Regions from separate parts of the Rummeliibacillus sp. NPDC094406 genome, predicted to be linked through region 4. Evidence: riboswitches for the same ligand, from Rfam matches in the RefSeq annotation. Region 4 holds a riboswitch; each other region holds the start of a gene.
The links. Region 4 has a riboswitch for S-adenosylmethionine ahead of ACIQ4I_RS15555 (methionine ABC transporter ATP-binding protein). Riboswitches for the same ligand answer to the same signal wherever they lie in the genome.

Region 1: linked by a shared signal. The riboswitch ahead of ACIQ4I_RS14635 (methionine ABC transporter ATP-binding protein) and the one ahead of ACIQ4I_RS15555 (methionine ABC transporter ATP-binding protein) in region 4 are both predicted to bind S-adenosylmethionine.
Region 2: linked by a shared signal. The riboswitch ahead of ACIQ4I_RS19875 (bifunctional homocysteine S-methyltransferase/methylenetetrahydrofolate reductase) and the one ahead of ACIQ4I_RS15555 (methionine ABC transporter ATP-binding protein) in region 4 are both predicted to bind S-adenosylmethionine.
Region 3: linked by a shared signal. The riboswitch ahead of metA (homoserine O-acetyltransferase MetA) and the one ahead of ACIQ4I_RS15555 (methionine ABC transporter ATP-binding protein) in region 4 are both predicted to bind S-adenosylmethionine.

What each region holds. Positions count from the first base shown of each region.
Region 1 covers NZ_JBIWGZ010000005.1:173,478-178,245, reverse strand. Annotated here, with positions in the region: gene ACIQ4I_RS14650 (carbon-nitrogen family hydrolase) at 1-551, shown strand, start outside; gene ACIQ4I_RS14645 (Y-family DNA polymerase) at 925-2,181, shown strand; gene ACIQ4I_RS14640 (YolD-like family protein) at 2,470-2,805, shown strand; SAM riboswitch class I at 2,915-3,014, shown strand; gene ACIQ4I_RS14635 (methionine ABC transporter ATP-binding protein) at 3,142-4,155, shown strand; gene ACIQ4I_RS14630 (methionine ABC transporter permease) at 4,145-4,768, shown strand, end outside.
Region 2 covers NZ_JBIWGZ010000011.1:32,047-36,814, forward strand. Annotated here, with positions in the region: gene metH (methionine synthase) at 1-451, opposite strand, end outside; gene ACIQ4I_RS19875 (bifunctional homocysteine S-methyltransferase/methylenetetrahydrofolate reductase) at 432-2,291, opposite strand; SAM riboswitch class I at 2,526-2,624, opposite strand; gene ACIQ4I_RS19880 (class A sortase) at 2,903-3,565, opposite strand; gene ACIQ4I_RS19885 (protoporphyrinogen oxidase) at 3,723-4,768, opposite strand, start outside.
Region 3 covers NZ_JBIWGZ010000001.1:233,525-238,292, forward strand. Annotated here, with positions in the region: gene ACIQ4I_RS01085 (aminotransferase class I/II-fold pyridoxal phosphate-dependent enzyme) at 1-61, opposite strand, end outside; gene ACIQ4I_RS01090 (methyl-accepting chemotaxis protein) at 381-2,360, shown strand; SAM riboswitch class I at 2,575-2,680, shown strand; gene metA (homoserine O-acetyltransferase MetA) at 2,760-3,668, shown strand; gene ACIQ4I_RS01100 (GTP-binding protein) at 4,182-4,768, shown strand, end outside.
Region 4 covers NZ_JBIWGZ010000006.1:63,992-68,759, forward strand. Annotated here, with positions in the region: gene gltC (glutamate biosynthesis transcriptional regulator GltC) at 1-219, shown strand, start outside; gene ACIQ4I_RS15545 (MetQ/NlpA family ABC transporter substrate-binding protein) at 311-1,144, opposite strand; gene ACIQ4I_RS15550 (methionine ABC transporter permease) at 1,198-1,866, opposite strand; gene ACIQ4I_RS15555 (methionine ABC transporter ATP-binding protein) at 1,859-2,884, opposite strand; SAM riboswitch class I at 3,289-3,393, opposite strand; gene ACIQ4I_RS15560 (thioredoxin family protein) at 3,451-3,759, opposite strand; gene ACIQ4I_RS15565 (toprim domain-containing protein) at 3,772-4,113, opposite strand; gene gcvH (glycine cleavage system protein GcvH) at 4,249-4,629, opposite strand; gene ACIQ4I_RS15575 (arsenate reductase family protein) at 4,710-4,768, opposite strand, start outside.

The DNA.
Region 1 (4,768 bases), on a different contig from region 4:
GTGGTTCAGTAGCAACGAAAAAAGTAGACGGATTCTTCAATACAATGTATACAGTGAATCTCCATGGCGAAATAGTTGGCGAGTATGACAAAGCACATTTATTCCGCTTAATGGATGAACACTTACATCTATCTGCGGGTGAGGGGCAAAATAATTTTGAATTGGGAGATTTGCAAGCTGCTGGAGTGATTTGTTATGATATTCGTTTCCCAGAATGGCTTCGTCTTCATGCGTTAAACGGCGCGAAAGTTATATTTGTATCGGCCCAATGGCCAACCCCGAGAATCGATCACTGGAAAGTATTATTGCAGGCACGTGCCATTGAGAATCAATGCTTCATAGTTGCAATTAACCGTATTAGCAATAAAGTAGAAAACTTTAATGGTCAATCAATGGTGATTGAACCATGGGGCGAAGTACTGTGGACAGGTAACGAAGATGAAGAACTTTCCATAGTCGATGTTGATTTCTCGAAAGTGGATGAGGTACGTAAGAAGATTCCAGTGTATGATGATCGACGTCCAGAATTGTATAAGGATATTTTGAAATAAATTCATTGACCCATTTTACTATATCTTAGTAGAGTGGGTTTTTATTTTTAATGAAGTCACATCAAGAAAGAAGATAAAGATTCCTAAATTGGAGACGTCAATTTCACAGGACGTAGATACAATTTAAAATTTCGTGGATTGATTTCCTAAAAACGTAGATAGCCCCTATAAAAATCTCCATCATAGCAATAAAGCCATTCTAAAAACCTTCTCAAAGCAACATATATATAACATAGGTCATATAAAAAATTACTTCACAGGATACTTATAACAAAAACATTGTCGTTTATTGGTAAAGTACGACTTCCTACTTGTCATCTCACTTATCTCATTTTAAAATAAGAACAAATGTTCCTTATGGAGGTGTGCTGTGCTGTATGAAAATCTGCCGAGAAGGTCGGTTATGTGTGTAGATATGCGATGTTTTTATGCTAGCTGTATGGCATCGTGGGCTCATTTAGATGTTGAAAAAGAGGCGATTGCAGTTGTAGGAAACTTTCAGCAAAAAGGGAGTATTGTTCTAGCTGCTTCTCCAATTATGAAGCAACGATTTCAAGTGAAAACAGGAACACGACTATATGAAATACCGAAGCATCCAGATATTCATTTATTTGAACCGAAGATGGAATATTTTGTTCGTATGTCGGTTGAAATTACCAAGCTATTGAATAGTTATGTACCGAAGGAAGCTATTCATGTATATAGCATTGACGAAAGTTTTGTCGACCTTACTGGTACCGAAAAACTGTGGGGAGATCCAGTAGAAACAGCACACCAAATTCAAGATGAACTTTATCGACAATTTGAAATTACAAGTACAGTTGGCATGGGACCGAATATGCTGTTAGCAAAACTTGCACTCGATTTAGATGCGAAAAAAACAGGCTTTGCCAAATGGGATTATGAAGACGTGGAAAAAAAACTGTGGCCAGTTACACCTTTATCGAAGATGTGGGGAATTGGACATCGAACAGAACGAACGCTTAATAATATGGGGATTTTCTCTGTTGGTGATTTAGCTCATGCTGATTTAGCAACACTCGAAAAGCATTTCGGTATTATGGGCAATCAGCTATACTATCATGCTCGGGGCGTCGATTTATCAAAAGTAGGTGAAGCACCACTGATAGAAGGTCAAATTAGTTATGGAAAAAGTCAAATATTGATGCGAGATTACAACACCAAAAAGGAAGTGTTAGCGGTTCTTCTTGAAATGTGTGAGGATGTGGCAAGAAGAGCACGGGAAGCTTATAAAGTAGGACGTACCATTACACTGGGAATTTCTTATAGCAAAAATGCCTTTGGAGGAGGTTTCCAACGTTCGCGCACAATTGATGAAGCAACCAACGATACAATGGTCATTTATCGTGTTTGCCAACAAATATTAAATGAACAATACAATGAACGTCCTGTACGGCAAATTAGTATCAGTATTACAAAACTAGAATCAGAAAATTCCATGCAGCTCAGCTTTTTTGATGCAACTCGTTGGAGGCGTCGTAAACTTGGTGCCACGATGGACCAGCTTCGCACTAACTATGGTTCTTCAGCAGTATTACGGGCTGTATCTTATACAGACGCAGGCACGGCGATTAAGCGCTCCAAATTACTCGGCGGACATAAAAAATAGAAACTGTATATTTATGCATCTGGAAAACAAACGGATTATGCATCTAAGTGAATGTAATATGCAAAAAGGGAAGTTAGTGTGGATAACTCAGCTGTGGATAACTGAAAACAGGGGAAAGATCTTTAGCATAGGCTCTGTTATAGGATATTGTTGATTATTTAATGAATCTTACTAGAACGGAAAGCGTCCACGATGAAAGCAAAACTGATGAAATATCAACAGTATTGTTAAACAAAGCCTTAGCATAAAATTATGCAGACCAAATGAATTTGTAAAGGAGATATCAGCTTGATACGTGATCGAGGGAATATAAAGTGGACTGCGATGATGCTACCAGAACATGTGCAAAGGCTAAGAATTTGGCAACAGGAGACACAGCAGATTGCAAAACCTGCATTTGATGAATGGACATTGCAAGCATTAGAAGAAGAACTAATGCAAGCTTATTACGGCAAGAAAGAAGTATTACTAGAAGTTTGGCATCAGCGAGCAAGTACTCAAAATAGAGGTGTCATTACGGAACTCAAAGGCGAAGAAAAAAAGCTTTGTTTATACGACACCACACAACGTACAAATAATTGGATTGATGTAGAAGTCATTCTCCATATAAAGGTTCTTGCATAAAATGAAAAATAAAGATATTTTAAAATAGTTGATTTTTTCTAAAAATTCATTGACAAATGACGTAAAAGGAAATAATATGATTATCATAAACTTACAACTTAATAAATGGAATTTATCAAGAGCGACTGAGGGATAGGCCCTGTGAAGTCCAGCAACCCCCGTTAGGGAAGGTGCTAATTCCTACAGAATTTAATTCTGAAAGATAAATGAACGTCGATTATAAGATACATCTTTCAGTTGAGAGATGTATCTTTTTTAGTAAAAATACATAGTTTGTCGATAGGAATAATTGAATTTTTTTGCAATAGTAATTTAACGAGGAATAGAGGGATGTATATGCTGGAAATACAAAATGTATCGAAAGTTTACAAAGTAAAAAGGAAAACGGTAACCGGTGTAGATCATGTTTCTTTGACAATTGGAGATGGAGAGATATTTGGTATTGTTGGTTACTCTGGGGCAGGAAAAAGTTCCTTATTACGCTGTATTAATTTATTGGAACAACCAACGGATGGTCGGATATTAATTGATGGACAAGATTTAACAAAGTTAAAAGGCGAACAGCTTCGCCAAGCACGTTTGAAAATCGGTATGATCTTCCAGCATTTTTATTTAATTAGCCAAAAAACAGTTGGAGAAAATATTGAATTTGCATTGAAAGCTGCGAAAACACCGAAGGAAGAACGAAATAAACGAGTTGAAGAATTACTTAATATGGTGGGGTTGGCAGATAAAAAAGATGTATTTCCAGCGCAGCTAAGTGGAGGGCAAAAGCAACGTGTAGGTATCGCAAGAGCGCTAGCAAATAACCCTTCAGTATTACTTTGTGATGAGGCCACATCAGCACTTGATCCAACGACAACAACATCCATTTTACGATTATTGAAGAAAATTAATCGTGAGCTGGGCATTACGATTATTCTTATAACGCATGAAATGGATGTTGTGAAAGAAATTTGTGATCGTATGGCCATTATGCAGGACGGTAAAGTGATTGAAGAAGGCTCTGTTTATGACATCTTCGCAAATCCAGAAAAGCCATTAACACAAGAATTCATTAGCAGTGTTGTATCATTTGACATTCCACAGGTGATTATACAAAACGTCAAAGGGCAGGTTGTAAAGATCTTGTTCAAGGGTGATGTAGCAGGTGAGGGCGTTATTTCAGATATGCTTCAGCAATTCGAGGTACAAGGGAACTTCCTTCATGGCACAATCGAATATATTCAAGAAAGACCGCTTGGCATTTTCCTCATGGAGCTGAACGGACGAGTAGAAGATATAAACCGTTCGATTTCCTATATGGAAAGTCGAGGAGTAACAGTGGAGGTGTTAGACTATGTTATTTGATCCAAGTCATTTTGCTGAAATGTTACCAGATATTTGGAAAGCGTTTGGTCAAACACTTCAAATGGTGGGAATTTCTTTAGCGATTGCATTAATCATTGGTTTGCCACTCGGATTATTATTATTCATTACAAGTAAAGGATTATTTTCTACCAGCAAGCCAGGGTTACTGGGTAATCGGTTCGTTAATATAGTTGTTGGTTTTATCGTCAACCTCATTCGTTCGATTCCATACATCATCCTTTTAGTAGCACTATTCCCACTTACAAAGATAATTGTTGGCGATACGATTGGTCCAATCGCAGCAAGTGTTTCTCTATCTGTTGCAGCGATACCATTTTTCGCGAGACTTGTTGAAACATCTCTTCGTGAAATTGATAAAGGCGTCATCGAAGCGTCCATTGCTGTTGGAGCAACACGCTGGATGATTATTAAAGACGTATTACTTCCTGAAGCAAAATCAGGAGTCATTCAAGGAATTACAATGACGATTATTAGTTTAGTAGCATACTCAGCGATGGCTGGAATTATCGGCGGAGGTGGTATCGGTGACTTAGCAATCCGTTTTGGTTATTACCGATATGACAACACGATCATGATTGCAACAGTCGTTATT
Region 2 (4,768 bases), on a different contig from region 4:
ATCCCTTCGCCTGTACATAGAAATCACGCTTTAATTCATCAAAGGTAATGCCACCAGTAACAGATAAAGTTTTCGTAGTTGGTCCGATTGCTCCTGCAACAAAACGCGGCCACTCAGGTGTAGAATATTCACTTGCAACTTTTTTTGCAATTTCAACAGCTTTTTTATTTATTTCCTCTGCTCTACTCCCAAGATTATATTCATTTAAAACAATAGGTGTACCGCCAAATGAATTTGTACTAATGACATCTGAACCTGCTACGAGGTACGCACGGTGAATAGCTTCAACAACATCCGGACGTGTGACATTCAAATATTCATTACATCCCTCATACTCTTCTCCACCAAAATCATCTGCAGTCAAATTTGCATTTTGTAACATTGTCCCCATGGCACCATCTAGCACTAATATATGATTTTCGAGTCGTTCTTCAATGAGATGCTTTGGCATAGTTGGTTTCTTCCTCTCTCTTGTGGTCTAGTTCACGAATATACTCGATCAATTCAATCGACATATCATAACGCATAAATGGCGTGATTAAGTAAATGCCATTGAACAATTCAGCAGCTGTATCGATTAACTCTTTCGCAATAGTTAGACCTTCTGCTTTTGCTGCCTCTTTATCTTCGCCTGTCGCTCGCATACGTTTTAATACATCTTCTGAAAGCTTGATACCCGGTACTTCATGGTGCAAAAATTCAGAATTTCTTAAGCTAGTTAGTGGCATAATGCCGATGAAAATAGGTGTATCTAAATGTTTCGTTGCTTCATAAACTTCAATAATTTTTTCCTTACTATAAACTGGCTGTGTGATAAAGTAGTCTGCTCCAGCTTCTATTTTTTTCTCTAAACGACCTACAGCACGTTCTACTACTCGAACATTTGGATTGAAAGCTGCTGCGACAGAGAAATTCGCTTTTTTTCGTAGTGGTTTTCCTGAAAAGGATATACCTTCATTTAACTTTTTGATGAGTTCCAAAAGTTCCAAGCTTGAAACATCATAGACACTTGTTGCACCTGGAAAATCCCCTACTTTTGTTGGATCACCCGTGACAGCTAAAATATCGTGGATACCCAGCGCGCTTAAGCCCATCAAATGCGATTGTAAGCCAATTAAATTCCGATCACGGCAAGTAATGTGAGCAAGTGGTCGAACATGATGATCTAACTTTAAAATGGCCCCCATTGCCATATTACTTATACGTGGAGAAGCAAGTGAGTTATCCGCCATTGTAACTGCATCAACGCCGGCTTCATATAGAACTTTTGAGCCCTCTATAAATTTCTCAACCTCTAGATGTCTTGGAGTATCTAGCTCTACAATAATAGAGCGCTCTTTTTTTGCCTTTTCATGAAGGGGTTCATAGCTGTTTTTTGCTGCCTCTTTAATCTTGATAACTTCTTTATGTTTGACCACTTTTTGCTGAATTGGTGGTAAATCCGCTAAGCGTTTTTTCACAGCTTCAATGTGCTTTGGTGTCGTACCACAACAACCACCGATTAATCGAACTCCTTGATCTCGCAATAGGACCGCTGAACGGCCAAAGTAGTCTGCTTCTGATTCATAAAAAATTTTCCCATCCTCAACATCTAGTAAACTAGCGTTTGGGTATGCAGAAAGGAATGCCTTTGTTGGGAGTTCAACATCTTCAAAAGCTTGGATTGTGTGGTGAGGACCTAGCCGGCAATTGACGCCAACGATATCTGCACCAATCATTTCTAATTGATGAAGGGCATCATTTAATAGCAAGCCATTTTGTAAAATACCTGGTTCATGCATAGATACTTGAGAAATAATCGGTATATCCGTTATTTTACGTAAATGCTTCACAGCTGCAGTTAATTCTTCAAAGTCATAATAGGTCTCTAGCAACAGACCGTCTGGATCACCAGCGAGCAAGTATCCTGCCTGCTCATCCAATGACTGAATGATTTCTTCTAATGTCGCATCACTTTTACGTACTCCGCGAATGCCTCCAATAGTTCCTAGTACAAACTGTCCCTCTTTTGAAGCAACTTTTTTAGCAATTTGAATGGCACTTTCGTTTAATACCTTTGCCGAATTTTCTAAACCATACCGCTCAAGCTTGATGGCATTCGCAGTATAAGTATTTGTTTGAATAATATCTGCTCCAGCATCAATGTATTGTTGATGTATATTTTCGATAACTTCAGGCTTTTTGACATTTAACTCCTCATAGCAATAATCAATTCCATACGAATATAATAATGTCCCCATTGCACCATCAGCTGTTAATACTTGCGATTGAAGTTTTTCTAAAAATCCCATACAGTCCATCCTTTCTATTTCTAAGTAGCCCGATTCGGTTAAAAATAAATGCTATTTAATAATACTGTTGGTATTCCATCCGTTTTGCTACAGGCAGACGCTTTCCGCTGGAATCGCCGCCTTTCGCTCATGTAAGATGCATTAAAAAAACCAACAATAGCCTATAACATAGTCAAATAAAAAACCCTTCTTACAAAAAAAATAAGAAGGGTTTCGTTTCATGATATATGTTCCTTCTTATCTACAGGATTACTCCTCTGGAATTAGCACCTGACCATTCGGCTGGTTGCTGAAGCGTCATCGGGCCAGTCCCTCGGCTTCTCTTGATAAGAATCACTATTAAATTGTTAGAATAATTAAAAGAATCATACTCCTTTACAGAGTTTGCGTCAAGCCAATATAAGAAAATAGTTTGAAAACTTTTTCAATAAAATCTTATAATCAAAACAAAAAACGAAATTCATATGAATTTCGTTTTTTTATTATTAGGCTCTATTTATCTTTTTTGAAGTACCATGGCATAGGCTCCTGCGGGAAAGCGAGGCCGCTTTCACGTTTATCAACAGAGTAATTCAACTTAACATAGGCTATTATTAAAATGAGTTCTAAAATTATTTACTTATCTTAAAATAGTTTTTGTTGTCTGAATAGGGGAGTTTTTTAATGAACATTCCACGAACAATCATGCGTTTCTCACCATTATAGTTGCAAGTTACAAGTGTAATTAGCTTTTCATCTGCTTGGTCTTGAATTACTTCAACTTGTGTTGGCTTAACGATAAACATATCTGAAATTTTATATTCATATATATTTTTGAAATCCGTTATATATATCTTCATACCTTTTTTTGCTCTTGTTAATGGGCTGAACAGTGTTTTATCGTTGTTCATATTATGTCCTGCTAAAGCGTAGTTACCCTGCCCCATCGTTTGATCTGCTTTCATCGTTCCTGCACCGATTGTTAAGTTTACATTTGAAATACCATAGACAATCGGAAGTTGCATAGTAATATCTGGTACACTTATTGCACCAATTGCATGGACATCTTTCTTTTTGGTTTGTGCATTGATCACATCTTGTAAACTAATATTCTTCACTTCATTAAAATCGAAAGTTGTATCAGTGGCTACTTTGGCTTTTTCAATACTAGACTTTTGAATGGTTTCATCAGACATATTGGCAACAAGATAGCCCATTATTGGTTTTTGAAAAATTAATACGAGTCCAGCAAATAGAAATAAAATACCTAGTACTAGACTTAATTTTCTCATCATCTTATTAACCTCTTTCATATTCTCTTGTCTTCTCATATTACATAGCTACAACTGTTTTTACAAATTTAAAACCAAGAGAAGCAGATTCCCCCTCTTGGTTAATTAGATTTTTCATTATGAAATTGATTCAGATTGCGCAAGTATTAATAATTCAGCACTATTTTAGTTGCTTTATAATTTTCTCTGCTGTATCTTGACCATTTTGAATACAGTTACCAATACCAACGCCATAGTATGAGCAACCTGCTAAAATAAGATTTGGATACTTTTCCTCTAGTTGTTGATTTAGAGATTTTACTATATCAGCATGTCCCATGCCATAGACCGGCATCAAGTCATTCCATTTGGTTATATTAACAGTAGCTGGTTCCCCATCTACATTCAATGATTTTTTTATATCATCTAATGCGATTGCTGTTAACTCTTCTTCGCTTAGTTTCTGTAACTCATTAAACAATGGATTTGCATTCTTATAGAACATGCGCACCAGTAAATTACCTGATTTAGATGTATGTTTCCATTTCCGACTCGTCCATGTGCAAGCATTACATTTCACATCACTATTTTCAGAAACAATATAGCCTGTGCCATCTGCTGGTAAGTTTTCATCAGGTATATTAAATCCTACATAGATGGTAATAATAGATGCGTTATGAATTGTATTTAGTTCTTCTTCGACTGCTTCGTCTTCTAAAATGTTACTCGTCACAGCATGAGGAGTTGATAGCACAACAAAATCAGCTGTAATATCTTCATGGTTATCAAATGAGCAAATGAATTGATCGCCCTGCTTTGCTACATTTGTTGTTGCTACACCTTTAATAATCTCTACATCTGTCAATGTTTCTTCTAAACGATCAATTAGTTGCGATAAGCCATTTCTAAAAGAAATGAATTTTTTATCTGCTGATTTTTGGAATTGCTTTCGATTGGCTCCGAAACCTTTAATAATACTGCCATATTGTTCTTTATAATCAAGTAAATATGGTAATGTAGACGCCATCGTTAATTTGTATAGATCACCTGAATAAACACCTGATAGCACAGGGGCAATTTGTTTTTCAACTATCTCTTTGCCTAAGAAATATTCAAGAAAATCACCTATCGAACTTTCTTTAGTAAAGTGGTCATTTGGTAAGTCTAAATCTTTTAATGCTTCTTGTTTTCCTTGCGATGATACAAGTGTACTGCTATTTAGTGATT
Region 3 (4,768 bases), on a different contig from region 4:
TTAAATCTCCGAATATTGCTTTTGGAAACATAGCCATTTTCTTTGATCGTTCGATTTTCACTAGTAAGCACTCCTTAGTTGAAATATAAATTTAACAAATATTCTACCATAGTTATCTATTATATAACAGAGAAATATATATAAATTAAAAAAATATAAATAATTTGGTTATAACTTGAAGTATAGTATATATCGATTTTAGAAGTATCATATTCCGGAAAAATTAAGTATTAGTGTGAATTTTCTTAAAAAATAAAATTATTTGTGAAGTATTTTGTCGAAATTTGTTATACTATTGAGGTGGAAAAATTCATGAGTCTATATTACCTGTTTAATGTTAATAATTTATTACTATGGGGCTTAGAAGGGAAAAGAATAAAATGGGTAAAACAATTAAGTGGAAAATTATAAGTACAGTTATTTTTCTGGTTGCTGTAGGATTATTTTTACTGAATATTGTCAGTACATATACAGTAAATAAAAAAACAGATGCTAGTTTAATCGACCAAAGTCAAGTACTGGTAACTGAAATGTCTTCATCAATTGAAAATTATCTTGGTAACTATGAAAAAGGTCTTATTCAATTTTCTAAATCAAGTGAAGTTCTTAATTATAAAGGCAAGTCATCGAAAAAAATCTTAAATGGAAAGTTCAATGATTTCTTATCAATCTATAACTCAACAACTTCTGTATACTATGCACAATCAAACCGACATTTAGATATTATGCCCGAAGTTGATTTAGGTTCTGATTTTGATCCTACATCACGAGATTGGTATAAAAATGCTTTCAATAATCCAGATCAAGTATATTGGACTGCTCCTTATATTGATCAAGCAACAAAGGAATATACGATTTCTGCTGCAAAAGCTGTGGTGAAAGATGGCGAAGTTATTGGTGTAGTAGGGACTGATATTTTGTTATCAAACTTATCTAAAGAAATTTCTAAAAGGGAACTTGGGTTTAATGGTTATCCAGTGATTATCGGTAACAATGGTACAGCAATTGTACATCCGACAAAATCTGGTCAAGATTTGTCTAAATATTCATATGTCAAAAAAATATTTGATAGCAGTAAAGAAAAAGGCGTTGTATATGATGACGAAGAAGGTAAATCGTACATAACTATTTACAATACTTTACCTAACTTAAAGTGGAAAATTGGGGCTGTTTATGATGAAGGGCAAATTCACAAAACAGCTACAGATATCCGAAATATCTTTGTTATTGTATCAATTATTCTATTAGCTATCCTTTTTGCTGCACTAGTAGTAGTTATTGCCAAAATTACAAAACCAATAGGTGTATTAAGAAAGTTAATGGATCAAGTTGCAAACGGTGATTTAACCGTTCGCTCAAGATACAAAGGCAATGATGAAGTAGGTCAGCTGTCTGAAGATTTCAACAAAATGACAGAAAATATGAGTTCAATTATACGAGTTGTAAAAGATTCATCTTTTGAAGTGAATGATAACTCGATCAGATTAAACGCTTTAGCTGAGGAGACCAATGCTTCAAGTGAAGAAGTTACAGCTGCTATAGGTGAAATTGCTGAAGGTGCAAGTAATTCTGCGGGTCGTGCAGAAACTGCGGGCGAACATGCAAATTCGTTAAGCATCCAAATTAATGATATTCACGAAAAATCTATTGGCATGAAGGTTATCGCAGAAGAAGCGCAACAAGTAAATAAAGGCGGCCAAAAGCAAATAAATAAATTACAATCCACATTCGCTGAGTCGGAAAATAGTATGTCAGAAATGGCAAAGGTAATTTTAGCTTTGGAAAGTAAAATCAACTCAATAAATAGTGTTATGCAAACAATAATGGATATTTCAAATCAAACAAATTTATTGGCTCTTAATGCTAGTATTGAAGCAGCAAGAGCAGGAGAACACGGAAAAGGCTTTGCTGTCGTAGCAGAAGAAGTTCGAAAATTAGCAAAGCAATCAGCAACGGCAACTGAAGAGGTTCGAGAAACTGTCAATGCATTACAATTAGAATCAAAACTAGTAACAGATCAAATGTTAGCAACCAAAAAAACTTTCCATACACAAAATGAAGTGGTAGAAATCACAAGTGAAACTTTTGGTAATATTTCGAATCTAGTTCTTCGTCTTGAAGAATCAATCTCTGAAGTTTCTAAAGATGTATTGGAAGTAACGAATTTTAAAGATGAAGTAGTTGATATTATTCAACTAATGGCAGCAACTTCTGAAGAAACAGCAGCAGCATGTGAAGAAGTAAGCGCCTCTTCAACAGAACAACTAAATGCGATCGAATCGATTTCTGTATCTGCTGAAAACTTAACTCAATTAAGTGAAAATCTTTCAAAAGCCGTTAAAAAATTTAATATAGATTAATACATTAATAAAAAGGTTATTAAAATTGACTTGAAAACCCAAATGTTTAAGTCTAACATTTGGGTTTATTACTTAAATTGTGTGTGAAATCTCAATACCTATAAAATTAATGTGTTTGGTAACCTTTATAAATCAACGTTTATTTTTGAAATTTAATTTTCAGAAAAGTTTGCATTAATAATGTTAACATGTTAGGATTACATTAATTACATAACTCTTATCAAGAGAAGCTGAGGGAAATGGCCCGACGAAGCTTCAGCAACCTCTGCATTGCAGAAAGGTGCTAAGTCCTACAAGACATTCGTCTTGGAAGATAAGAAAAAGAAGCCCAGATTTTAAACCTCTTTTCTTATCATAGAAAAGAGGTTTTTATTTTATTATGAAAAGGAGTGTTCACGAATGCCAATTAATATTCCAAAAGATCTACCTGCCACAGAACTTTTAAAGAAAGAAAAAATCTTCGTAATGGATGAGGATCGTTCAAATAGCCAAAATATACGTCCTTTAAATATTGCAATCTTAAATTTAATGCCTCAAAAAGAGAAAACAGAATTACAGCTTCTTAGATTACTAGGAAACACACCTTTACAAACAAATGTTACGTTTTTAAACACTGCAACACATGAATCAAAAAATGTTAGCAAATCTCATTTAGAAACATTCTACACAACTTATGAAGAAGTAAAACATCGAAGATTTGATGGTCTTATTATTACCGGGGCACCAATCGAACTAATGGAATTTGAAGACGTCGACTTTTGGGATGAGATTCAAGCGATAATGGATTGGTCAAAATCAAATGTTACCTCCGTATTGCATATCTGTTGGGGGGCACAAGCAGCGCTTTATCATCACTTTGGAATTGGAAAGTTTCCATTACCAGAAAAATGTTCGGGAATTTATCAACATACTGTGAATGATTCAACAATCAAATTGTTAAGAGGTTTTAATGATGTATTTACAGCACCCCATTCACGGAACACTTCCGTTTCGCTTGAAGAAGTTGAAGCACATCCAGATTTAACTGTATTATCAGCTTCAGATGAAGCAGGGCTATTTATGGCCATTTCAAACGATGAAAAATTAATAATGGTGACTGGACATTTAGAATATGATGCAGACACATTGAAGGAAGAATACGAACGAGATGTTGCAAAGGGTTTAGATATTGCCGTTCCAGAACATTACTTCCCGAATGATGATCCTACAAAAACACCATTAAATATATGGCGTTCACATACACATCTATTATTTTCAAATTGGTTAAACTACTATGTTTACCAAGAAACACCATATGAATGGGAATAATGAATTCATTAATAGTTATAGTAGCCATGTGGATTCATAATTTAGAAAGTTGAACATTGTATCAAAAGAGTTTATACATCAAGCGTGTAGATTAGTATAAAGTAGGAAGAATATTCTTCTGAAATCTAACTTTCAAGGTGCTTGAATTTCATTGTTTATTGATTGTAGCGGAGGATTGCTCGACTCCCGCGGGAAAAGCGTGGTAGCTGAGACCCTGCACGTAGCGTAGCGAAGGAAGCGGCTCAGCGCACGCCCGCAGGAAAGCGAGCAATCCGTAGCGGAAATCGGTTGATCATACATTTTTTATAGGGAAATCTGGATAATCATCAAGCGTGTTTTTAAATTAAATTTTTGATAAAAATCCAAAGAATTCTGTTCAATTTGCTACAAAATAATAGTTTACCGCTGAGTAGAATTCAATATCTTTCAGCGGTTTTTCATGCCCAATTACATAAGTATCTATGATGATTTGCTATAATAGTTGTAATGGATGTAAGAAATGAGGAAATCATTATGTTTAAAACAATTGGTGTTTTAGCACATGTTGACGCAGGGAAAACTACTTTTTCTGAACAATTGCTCTATCATACAAATAGTATAAAAGAACGTGGACGTGTCGATCACAAAGATGCATTTTTAGATAATCATGCAATAGAACGAGAACGAGGGATTACCGTTTTTGCTGAGCAAGGTCGTATCGTAATCGGGGATGATACATATACAATTATCGATACACCAGGGCATGTCGATTTTTCTCCTGAAATGGAAAGAGCGATTCAAATATTGGATTACGCAATCGTTGTTGTCAGTGCAGTGGATGGTGTCGAGGGCCATACAGAAACAGTTTGGCAACTTCTTAGAAAATATAATATTCCTACTTTTATTTTTATCAATAAAACTGATCGTGAGGGTGCGAATGTTGCTGGAGTAATTGAAGAAATGCAGCAGGAATTATCACAGAACATTATTTCTATTACAAATCAACTAGCGGACCATTCGATTTCAGATCAAATACTTGAATTTATTGCTGAAAGAGATGAAGAACTATTCGAAAAATATATGGAACAAGATATAAATAATCAACAGTTTCTTCAAAAATT
Region 4 (4,768 bases):
AAAGGTTTAGTAGCAGCGGGTATAGGGGTTAGTCTTTTACCAGAAAGTGCATTCTATGATGCCACACCACGTCGTACATCAAAGTTAACATTAATCGAACCGCCGTTAACACGTAACGTGGGTATTATTTATCCGATTAATCGCGAACTATCCCCTTCTGAACAAATTTTCTTGGATTTTGTTAGTAGTTTCTTTTCTAGATTAACTCAATTTAAATAAATCCGATTCGGGGCATTCACCTCCACTTTATTCACAGAAAAAGACGTTAGAGCAAATTTCCGCTCTAACGTCTTTTGTTTATAATTATCAATTATTTTGATACTGGAACGACTGAACCTTTCCATTCTTTGTTGATGAAATCTTGAATTTCTTTAGAGTGTAGTACATCAACTAATTTTTTCACAGCTTTGTTATCTTTGTTTTCTTTTTTAACTGCAACGACATTTACATAAGGAGAATTGCTATCTTCAAGAGCAATTGCATCTTTTGTTGGTGTTAGGCCTGCATCAATCGCGAAGTTAGAGTTGATAACAACTGCATCTCCTTCTTTGTGTTCATACATTTGTACTAACATTTCTGGTGTAGTTTTTGCATCGATTTTTAAGTGTTTAGGATTTTTGTCGATATCTTTAACTTCAGCAGCTGCTTTATCCACACCTTTTTTCAATGTGATTAAGCCTTTCGCTTCTAACAATGTAAGAATACGTCCTTGGTCTGATACAGAGTTACTAATTAGGATTGTTGCTCCATCTGGAAGTTTATCTAGAGATTTATATTTTTTAGAGTAGATACCGATTGGTTCGATATGGACTCCACCTGCACTAACGAAGTCATAGCCATTGTCTTTAATTTGTTGTTCTAGATATGGTTTATGTTGGAAAAAGTTTGCATCTAAACGGTCCGCTTCAAGGTCTTTGTTTGGTAATATATAATCTTGGTATTTTTCGATTTCTAAATCGACGCCTTCTTTTTCTAGAATTGGTTTTGCTTTTTCTAAGATTTCTGCGTGCGGTACATTAGAAGCACCTACTACTAATTTTGTTTCTTTTGAATCACCATTTGAAGTTGATTTATCACCAGTTCCGCAAGCTGCTAAGCTAAATGCTAGTGATGCTGTTAGAATTCCTGCTACAAGTTTCTTCATGTCTTTTGCCCCTTTTCTTTTCTTTATGTGAACGTTAAAACGTATACACCAAATTATCGTTTATCGGTTTTCGCTGATATGAAGTCTCCGATAAATTGAATGATAAATACAATAACTAACACTAATACTGTTGCGACAAATGTTACATCGTTACGACTTCGTTGGAAGCCATCCATGAACGCTAAATTCCCTAAACCACCTGCACCAATTACACCCGCCATAGCCGTGTAACCGACTAATGCTACAGCTGTTACGGTAATACCTGAAATTAACGCTGGTAATGACTCTGGAATTAAAACCTTCCAAATGATTGTCCAAGTTTTAGCACCCATAGAACGTGCCGCTTCAATAACACCTTTATCAATTTCGCGTAAAGCAATCAGAACCATTCGAGCATAGAATGGAGCAGCACCGATTATTAATGCTGGCAATGCTGCGTTTGCCCCACGAATAGAACCTAACAAAAATTCTGTAAATGGAATTAAAAGAATAACTAAAATGATAAATGGAATTGATCGGAAAATATTCACAACGGAGCCTGTTAATAAGTTAACAAGTTTATTGGCCCAAAGTTGTGTTGGACTTGTAAGGAATAACAAGATTCCTAGTAATAATCCAATGATAAATGTAAGAGCTGTTGAAACAGTTGTCATATAGATTGTTTCTCTGGTTGCTTCCCACATTAGTTCCCAATCTACATTCGGAAAGAGATCATTAAGCATTCTTGATCACCTCCGTTTTAATACCTTGCTCATCTAAAAATTGCACAGCCTTTGCAACATTTTCATCGCTTCCTTTAATTCGAACAATTAATGTACCGTATGGACCGCTTTTTGTAGGGGAGATATTCCCGTGAACGATATTAATATCTACACCAAACTGTCGAATGAGATGCGAAATGACAGGTTGTTCTGTTTTTGAACCGACAAAGAATAATTTAATTAGTTGATCATTTGGATAATTGTCAATCATCTGAGAAATCGACTCCTTATGACCCGCTGTTTCTGTCACTTGAGAAACGAATTTCTTCGTAACATCTGCTTTAGGAGATTGGAAAACTTCTAAAACATTACCTTGTTCTACTATTTTCCCAGATTCCATCACTGCAACGCGGTGACAAATTTTGCGAATTACATGCATTTCATGGGTAATTAAAACGATTGTTAGTCCAAGTTTTTCATTGATACTAACAAGTAAATCTAAAATGGCATCCGTTGTTTCGGGATCAAGCGCTGAAGTCGCTTCATCACAAAGTAACACTTCTGGGTTATTCGCTAATGCACGAGCAATCCCTACTCGTTGTTTTTGACCGCCTGAAAGTTGTGAAGGATACGCTTTTTCTCGTCCTCTCAAACCAACTAACTCTATTAATTCAAGCACTCGCTTTTCTCTTTCTGCTTTACTAATACCTGCAATTTCTAGTGGAAAAGCGATATTCTCCTCAACCGTTCTCGACCATAATAAGTTGAAGTGTTGGAATATCATACTGATCTTATGACGAGCATTTCTTAAGCTTTTTCCCTTAATCGCTGAAATATTCTGTCCATTTACTGTAACCGTACCTGATGAAGGTTTTTCTAAACCATTTAGTAAACGGATCATAGTACTTTTACCTGCGCCACTATAACCGATAATGCCAAAAATCTCGCCATCATTTATTGATAAATTAACATCATTAACTGCAGTTAGAGATCCATTAGCGGTCTTGTATTTCTTTACTACATTTTCTAGTTGAATCATTGTCAAAACCACCTTCTATATTAAATTCTATGTCAACTTTTTATAGTACAAATATGCTATAACATGAAGTGGAATCAGCTTCGCTTTCCGTGGGCGAACCGGCGAGCCTCCTCGCTTGTGCTCCTGCATCGCTTCGCTAGCTTCGTCGCAGAGACAATCTCGCTGTGGGGTCTCCCTGGCTCGCTTTCCCGCAGGAGTCTTCACTGATTCCACTTCAACAAATTTGCATAAAAAAATTTTATTATTAAAATTCATGCATTTTGCTAAATTGTGAGAACACCCCAACAAATTGGGTAGAGCCTATTTTCACACCACTACTAATCAACCATAATTGCCTGCAACGAACAAAAGACCCTTCTGCAAGATTCGCAGAAGGGTCTACCGTACAATATACGAAAACCGTTCTCTCATCTTCCAAAGTTAAACTTTGCGTGAATTGGCACCGTGTCACACACTGTGACGGTTGCCGGGCTTCATAGGGCACTTCCCTCCACCTCTCTAAATAAGAGCGACTTAAATATTTATTTAATTTATGTTTGATACTTTACCACTCTATGTGAGTATCGTCAATCCTTTTTATGAAATTTTTCGAATAAATAAGAAACGGATTGAAATGCATAAATCTTATCTCGAATTTTTCCGTCTTCAGCAATCAGTAAACATGGGACGCTTTCAATTTTGTAATCATATGCTATTTGTTCAACATAATTTAAGTTAGCTTTTCCCATTGGAATATCCGGTAATGTCTGATCCACCACTTCCATCATTTTGGAGGCGACCATACATGTACCACACATTGGGGTGTATAAATAAAATGCGCATAATTGCTCACTTTCCTTCATATTCTCCCATTGTTCTATTGTCCATTCTTGCATAAATTGTCATTCCTATTCTATAAGATACACTGGATGAATCTTGAAATCTGCAGCTAATAATATTCTAGCCAAATATTTTCTAGGCGTGGCCTCTACTTGCTTATATAAAGAAAGCGTACGTAAATGACACGCTTCTGGATATTCTTTTTTCATTAAAGCACGTAAACAGTCACCCGAATAATCTTCGTCAAAAAATGCATATAAATCATATTCTTCGTAGGGGTAAATCAGCTCTTCTAATTTACTCGCACTAATTGTCCCATTCGTACAAAGGATTGGAATATTTTCTGCTAATAGGGGTTGGATTTGCAATTTATCTTGCCTGCCTTCAACAATGAGCACTTTGTCAGACATGCCGATTCCTCCTTACAGTTAATCCCGAATTAACGGGCAGTAATACCCCCACTGATGGAAGTTTCACTTTATCCAAATCAAGGCATATATACATAAAAACGCCAACACAAAAGTGTGGCGCTTTTACTAGTATCGTTATTCTTCGATTAGTTCTGCGTATTTTTCAGCTGTAAGTAATTTTTCGATTTGAGAAGCATCAGTAGGTTCAAGAACGACCATCCAAGCTTTCTCATATGGAGATTCGTTAACGAATTCTGGGCTGTCTTCTAATTCTTCGTTGATTTCCACAACTTTACCTGAAATTGGTGCATAAAGTTCTGAAACTGTTTTTACAGATTCAACACTACCAAATGGCTCATCTGCTACTAATTCGTCTCCTACTTGAGGTAGTTCAACGAATACGATATCACCAAGTTCAGATTGTGCAAATTCTGTAATACCAATGCGTACTTTGCCATCTTCTGTTTTAACCCATTCGTGTTCTTCTGAGTAACGTAATTCTGCTGGTATGCTCATCAATTAACCCTCCAAATATGTATTAATATACACTTCAATTTTGACATATTCTTAATATAAAAACAAGTCATTCAATTCTCTTATTTCCACGTATTTTCAAATTCATTTTCTTTAAATCCCAATGTTATTTTTTGACCAT